DNA from 2 places in the Thioalkalivibrio sp. ALRh genome. Region 1 is predicted to be linked to the other one. Evidence: riboswitches for the same ligand, from Rfam matches in the RefSeq annotation. Region 1 holds a riboswitch; the other holds the start of a gene.
What was found. Region 1 has a riboswitch for cobalamin ahead of bluB (5,6-dimethylbenzimidazole synthase). Riboswitches for the same ligand answer to the same signal wherever they lie in the genome.

Region 1 (3,493 bases):
CCATCCACAGCGCCAGCGCCCGATCCACCAGCCCCATCGCCGCACGGATGCCGGCGGCATCCGGTGCCGCGCCCATCCCCAGGCGCGGACGCCACTGACGCTCGCCGTGATATTGGCTGGCACCGCCCAGCACCAGCCCCAGTGCGCCCGCCCCAGCGGCCATTACCGGCCCAGCGTTCGGGCTCTTCCAGGCCGCGGCCTGCTCGCCCCAGCACTGCAGGGCATCGCGAGTGCGCCCGGCCAGGGCATAGGCCAGCGCGGTCATGCGCGCCGGGATCCAGTTCAGCAGGTCATCCAGCCGCGCCGCGGTCCAGCCAAAGCGCGTGTAACGCGCATTGCGGTAGCCCCACATCGCATCCAGCGTATTCACCAGGCGATACAGCACCACCCCCGGCGCACCGGCCACCAGGAACCAGAAAATGGTGCCGAACAAGGCATCGTTGCCGTTCTCCAGTACCGACTCCACCGCCGCGCCGCTGACCCCGGCCACATCCAGGGCCTCGCTGTCGCGGCTGACCAGCATCTGCACCTGCTGCCGCGCCTGGCCCAGATCGCCGGCCTCCAGCGCCCGGGCCACGCGCTCGGCGTGCTCGTCGAGGCTGCGCCAGCCCAGCGCCAACGCCAGTACCAGCAGCCCTACCAGCCAGACCGGCAGGAGCTGCTGCAACCAGACCGTCAGCAGCACAAAGGGCACCACCAGGACGGCCAGAAGCAGCGCGCCGCGGGCCCGACCATCGCGGTAGAACCGGGCCTCCAGGCGCTGGACCAGCAGCCCGAACCCGGCCAGCGGGTGCCAGCGGCGCGGATCGCCGATCAGGCGATCCAGCACCAGCGCACCAAGCAGCGTGAGGAACGCGATCAGCATCGGGTCATCCACTCGCTGAGGAACCGCCGGGTGCGTCGGTACGGCTGCCCCAGCGATTCTCGAACACCAGTTCGTCCAGCGACCGTCGCTGATCCCAGCCCTCGGTTTCCAGCATCGGCCGCTCGTAGAACGCATCCACATGACCCAGACAAAGGATCGCGATCGGCCAGGCCCCTTTCGGCATCCCCAGCTCCCCGGCCAGCCAGTCCGGGTCGAACAGCGACACCCAGCCCATGCCCAGGCCCTCGGCCCGGGCCGCGAGCCACAGGTTCTGGATCGCACACGCGGCGGAGCACAGGTCCATCTCCGGGATGGTGCGCCGACCCAGCACGTAGCGCTCGCGCCCATCGGTCAACGCGACCACCAGCAGCTCGCCGGCATCGCGGATGCCTTCGAGCTTCAGACGGTGCACCTCGGCGGCACGCTCGCCGCAGGCCTCGGCCGTGCGTGTCTGCTCCGCCGCCACATGCCCGTGCAACGCATCGCGCAGCCGCGCGTCGGTCACCCGCAGAAAGCGCCAGGGCTGCATGTAGCCCACGCTGGGCGCCTGGTGCGCGGCCTCCAGCAGGCGCCGCAGGGTATCGGGGTCCACCGGGTCCGGGCGGAAATGCCGCATGTCCCGGCGCTCGCCGATCACGCGATAGACCGCTGCGCGCTCCGCCGAGGCGAACGCGTTCGGATTCTCTTCTGACTGGTTGGGAGCTGGGGCCGTCATGAGGTTCCGTCGAGGCGACGGCGCGGCGAAGACACGAAGGAACAGGCTTTTAGGAACGCACCTGCGCCCTCGACCGTTGCCCGCCGCACGGTCGCAGGATGAATCACCGCCAGGCCGGTCTCCGGGCTTGCGAGCGTCGGGGGATGCCGACCGGCAGACGCCTTCCCGGGCACAGGACCCAGTGGCCAGTCTGCCGAGCGATTTACCGCTCGCTTACCGTTGCGGGGGCAGCGCCGGACTTGCACCAGCTTCCCGTTTCACCTGCCAACTGCAGGCACCTGACGAAAGCGGAGCATGATACGCGCTCAGGGTGCCCCCGACCAATTTGGGCACCAAACCATCTTGCCCTTGCTGCTATGATGAGGCGCTTTCGCTGCCCGTGCGGCGCCCCGAAAACACGGTATTGTTTACGTTACGAACAATCCACAACAGTCGGATTTTTAATGACTTTCACTTCCCTCAAACGCCAGTTAACGGCCCTTGCCGCGCTATTCCTGTGCGCGGGGCCGACACTGGCCGAACCGGTCACGGTGACCGACGATGACGATCGCGAGGTCACGCTCGACCGGCCCGCCGAACGTATCGTCAGCCTGGCCCCGCACATCACGGAAGTCCTGTTCGCCGTCGGCGCCGGAGAGCAGCTGGTCGGCGTCACGCAGCACAGCGACTTCCCGCCGGAGGCGGAGATGATCCCGCGAGTCGGTGGCTACAGCCGCATCGACCTGGAACGTGTGGTCGAGATGGACCCGGACCTGGTGGTCGCCTGGCGCAGTGGCAACTCCAGCTCGCAGATCGAGCGCCTGCGCGATCTGGGGCTGAACGTCTATGTCTCGGAGCCGCGCAGTTTCGAGGGCGTGGCCTCCAGCATGCGTCGCATGGCGCAGCTGGCCGGTACCGAGGAACGCGGCGAAGCGGCGGTGCAGGCCTTTCTCGACGAGATCGAGACGTTGCGGCTGGACTATGCCGACCGTGACCCGGTCCCGCTGTTCTACCAGGTCTGGGAACAGCCCCTGATGACGGTCAACGACGATCACCTGATCGGCGAGGCCATCCGCCTGTGCGGGGGCAAGAACGTGTTCGGCCACCTGGACCGCCTGGTGCCGCGCATGGACCGCGAGGCCGTGATCGAGGCCGATCCGGAGGTGATCATCGGCGGCGGCATGGGCGAAGACCGGCCGGACTGGGTAATTGCCTGGGAACAATGGGAGGACATGACCGCGGTGCAGCGCGACAACCTGTTCTTTATCCCGCCGTCGCTGCTCCAGCGTCACACCCCGCGGATTGCCGAAGGGACCCGGCTGATGTGCGAGGAACTGGAACGGGCCCGTTCACGCCGGGACGACTGACCAGCCGTGACGCGCTCCTTCCTCCTCGCCACGGGGGTCCTGCTCCCGGCGTCGCTGCTTGCGATCCTGATCGCGCTGGCCTACGGCAGCGTCGCCATTGCTCCCGGCGACCTGCTCGCGGTGATTCAGGGCGAAGGAAGCCGCCTGCACAACACGCTGGTACTGGAACTGCGCCTGCCACGCGCCCTGGCCGCATTCGCCGCCGGCGGGCTGCTGGGCGTCGCCGGTGCCCTGATGCAGGTGTTGCTGCGCAATCCGCTGGCCGATCCCTATGTGCTGGGCCTCTCCGGCGGGGCTTCGGTGGGTGCCCTGCTGGCCATGCTCGCGGGGCTGTCGATGTTCTCGGTCTCGGTCGCCGCATTCGCAGGCGCGCTGCTGTCCACGGTGATCGTGTTCGGCCTGGCGCACGGCACCGGCAGCTGGACGCCGACCCGATTGCTGCTGACCGGCGTGGTCGTGGCGGCCGGCTGGGGCGCCGTGATCAGCTTCCTGCTCGCCGTGAGCCCGACCGCGGAGCTGCCCGGGATGCTGTACTGGCTGATGGGCGATGTCTCCCACGCCCGCAAC
Region 2 (3,493 bases), on a different contig from region 1:
GTGGCAGCCAGCAACAGGATCGCAAAGAGGGTGGTTCTCAACGGGTGGTGGATCGGTTGCATCCAGTTCATGTCGATTCTCCCGGTCATTTCTCAGAAGCGGAACTGGTGCTGCAGGTGCAGCTCCCAGTCCGAGGTGTCGGTGTCGCGGTCCAGCCACATCAGTTGGGTCTTGTGCCGCTGGCCACGGTGATACCAGTTGAGGCCGGCACCCCATTCACGCTGCCAGCGCTCGTCAGTGCCAAGATCGTCGCCTGCGTCGTGGCGCAATACGGCGTGGCGCGCGGCGAACTCCAGTCCCTCCACCGGCAGCGACTGCGCCAGTTCCAGTTCGGCCCCCAGGTCGTGGTAGCTCGCGGTGCGGTCGGGGGAGACATCGCGGCGGAAGGCCGCCAGCGACAGCGAGGTATGGGCGAACTTGACCACCGCGTCGGCGGTGGCGGTGATCCAGTCGGCGCGTTGGTTGGCCACCGTGTCTTCGATGCCGCGGCTCCAGTCGCGCAGGTGGTTGCGGCTGGCGGCCTGTACGCCGGCGCCCAGGGCGACGGTGCGCTCCACGGCCTGGCCTAACGTGGTGTTGTCACGTGGGACTGCGCCGACCGGGGCCCACGCGCCGCGCGCGCTGAACAGGTGGCCGGATGTGGAGGGGCGCTCGTCGCGCTGATCCAGACGCCCGCGACCGTCAAACACGCCGATGGCCCATGCCCGGTTGTCGCCGGCGCCGCCCAGCAGGGCGATACCGGTGTCGCGGCCGGCCGGAACCTCGAACTGGTTGCCGGCGATGCTCAGTTCGGTGAACAGGCGGTTGGGTCCGCCGATATCCCGCGACAGGCCGAAGGGGACCGTAAACTGGCCAGCCCGCAGGCCCAGGTGTTCACCCAGTGCGTACTGCAACCAGATGTCGCGCATGGACAGCTCGCCGCTGCTGAAATCCGGCTGCAGGCGGAAGCTCAGATCGGGGTGGAACAGGGTGCCCGAGGTGTCCAGCCAGGCACGACGGAAGTCGAATTCGCTGCTGGAGCCATCCGGGTCTCGTTCGTAGCTGTAGCGGCCCTGGATCAGCGGATCCAGGGTGACCTGCAGGCCGTCTTCCGCGTCGCCGAATTCGAAGCCGGCTTGTGCCGGCGCGATGCCCGCGGCCGTCATCAGGCACAGGGTGGCCAGGGCCGGGACGGCATGCTGTCCCGGTCGGAGATGGGTATGGTTCATTGTTGGGTTGCTCCCTTGGACGCGCGACCCCGCACGCCGTGGATGAAACGACGCCGGAAGCTGGACAGGGAGCAGGGGAGGCCGGGCGATGCGAGCACGCCGGACTGGCCCGCTCGGCCGCCCACCGCGGCGTCGGGTGTCGTCCAGGCCGGTCTCCGGACTCGCGAAGTGGATGCGCGATGCATCCAGGGCGGATCGCCTTCCCGCGGGCATCCCGGGGATGCGCCGCAGTGGCATTGGATCCGCCCGTCTCCGCCTACCGTTGCGGGGGCAGTGCCGGCCTTGCGAATGTCGATTCGCGCACCGGCTTCCCGATTATCCCCGGCGGCTGAGCGCCGGGGCACCTAGAGAGGGGCGAACCGTAATGGAGGGAAAAGGGGGGGTCAAGTTTGTCCGGGTATCCCGGGAAACGGTGTAGTGGGGGCGAACCCGGCTCCCCTGGAGGCTGATAATTGATGCAGATCATCTCCGGGGCGGATTTTGATCGCGACCAGGTTTCCGCGTCTGTAGGGTGGGTTTTAAGTGGTTTGGACCGAGTCTATTTCGGTTCGCGCCGATATCCGCTTCTCAGATGTCTGTTACTCATCTGTTACTCAAGGGAGACCTGTATGAAAACGCTTTCCGGATTCCGCATGACGGCGCTGGCGGCTTGTGCAGCCGTCGCGTTCGGGGCCGCAGCCCCGGCCGTGGCCGATACCGACTATTCCGAATACCGCGACGTGTTCGAGCCGCTGCCGGCGCTGCCGCCGATCCCGGCGGACAACTCGATGACCAAGGAGAAGATCGAGCTGGGCAAGATGCTGTTCTTCGAGCCGCGCATCTCCAGCTCCGGCGTGATCTCCTGCGCCACCTGCCACAACCCGGCGCTGGGCTGGGCGGACCGCATCCCGCGCGCGGTGGGCCATGACGGCCAGGTTGGCGAGCGCAATACCCCGACCGTGCTGAATTCCGGCTTCTTCACGGCCCAGTTCTGGGATGGCCGCGAGGACGATCTGGAAGGCCAGGCCCTGGGCCCGATCCAGGACGCGATCGAGATGGCGATGCCGCTGGAGGAGGCGATCGCGCGCCTGGAGGAGTTCAACGAGTACCAGGAGAAGTTCGAGGCCGCCTATCCCGATTATGACGGCGACAACGTGATCAATACCGACCACGTGGCCAAGGCCCTGGCGACGTTCCAGCGCACGCTGAACACCCCGAATTCGCCGCTGGATCGCTGGCTGGTCGGGGACGAGGGTGCGATGAGCGAGCAGCAGATGCGCGGGATGAAGCTGTTCGCCGATAACGGCTGCGTGGCCTGCCACAGCGGACCGGCGTTGACCGACAGCAACTTCCATCGCATCCAGGTGCCGGGCTCGGAAGACAAGGGCCGCTATCTGGTCACGGGCGATGAGGCCGACAAGTTCGCGTTCAAGACCCCGACGCTGCGCAATGTGGCGCTGACCTACCCCTACATGAACAACGGCGAGACCGCGACGCTGGACGAGGCGATCCGCATCATGGGGCAGGAGATGCTGGGCATGGAGTTCAGCGATGACGAGGTCGCGGACATCGAGGCCTTCATGCACGCACTGACCGGCGAGATGCCGCGCTTCGATATCCCCGCGCTGCCGTAACTGGCCGCACTGGGATCGGGTGTTACAAGCCCCCTCCGGAGACGGAGGGGGCTTTTTCGTGGGTGCGTTTATTCGACCGTGATAGTGATCTTTTCGGACACAACCGGTGGGTCGAAGCTAATGTGGCGGTAGTCCATGAACAGCAACTGCAGGGTGTACTCGCCGGGTTCCAGTTCCAGCTCGCCCTCGGTCTGTCCACCACCGAAATGACGCTTGTGGTCGGAGAAGGGCAGCGAGGCATCCAAGTCCACCTCGTCGAGTGGCTTGTTCACCAGCAGGTGGTGGTGGCCGGTGTTGTCCATCTCCACGCCGGCCGGCGCGACACCCATGCCGCGCAGGCCCATCTGGACACGCACTGGACTTTCGAGCGTTTCGCCATCCTGTGGACTGATGAAATAAACCTCGGCCCCGTCCGGTGGCGCAATGCGGTCGGTCGCCATGGCATTCCCGGCCAGCGCCAGGCCGCCGGTCAGTGCCAGTAACGTGGAAAGTCGGGTGAGCGTGGGATTCATGAAGGCTCCTTTGGCCCGCGTTCGGGCATCCGTGTGGTCCCAACTCCAGTATAGACCGCGGTCCCTGCGGCAGCCCCGCGGCGTTCTGCTACCCTAGGCGCCTTCAAATTCCACCTTCCTCAGGAACGAGTGCTTCGCATGACTTTTCGTACCCGTTTTG

Region 2: another riboswitch for cobalamin. It lies ahead of F791_RS0101520 (porin); the one in region 1 lies ahead of bluB (5,6-dimethylbenzimidazole synthase).

What each region holds. Positions count from the first base shown of each region.
Region 1 is NZ_KB906524.1:77,964-81,456, forward strand. It holds gene cbiB (adenosylcobinamide-phosphate synthase CbiB) at 1-865, opposite strand, end outside; gene bluB (5,6-dimethylbenzimidazole synthase) at 870-1,580, opposite strand; cobalamin riboswitch at 1,675-1,877, opposite strand; gene F791_RS0111515 (cobalamin-binding protein) at 2,024-2,926, shown strand; gene F791_RS0111520 (iron ABC transporter permease) at 2,933-3,493, shown strand, end outside.
Region 2 is NZ_KB906519.1:317,452-320,944, reverse strand. It holds gene F791_RS0101525 (cytochrome c) at 1-71, opposite strand, end outside; gene F791_RS0101520 (porin) at 93-1,208, opposite strand; cobalamin riboswitch at 1,337-1,571, opposite strand; gene F791_RS0101515 (cytochrome-c peroxidase) at 1,841-2,821, shown strand; gene F791_RS0101510 (DUF4399 domain-containing protein) at 2,890-3,333, opposite strand; gene gltX (glutamate--tRNA ligase) at 3,472-3,493, shown strand, end outside.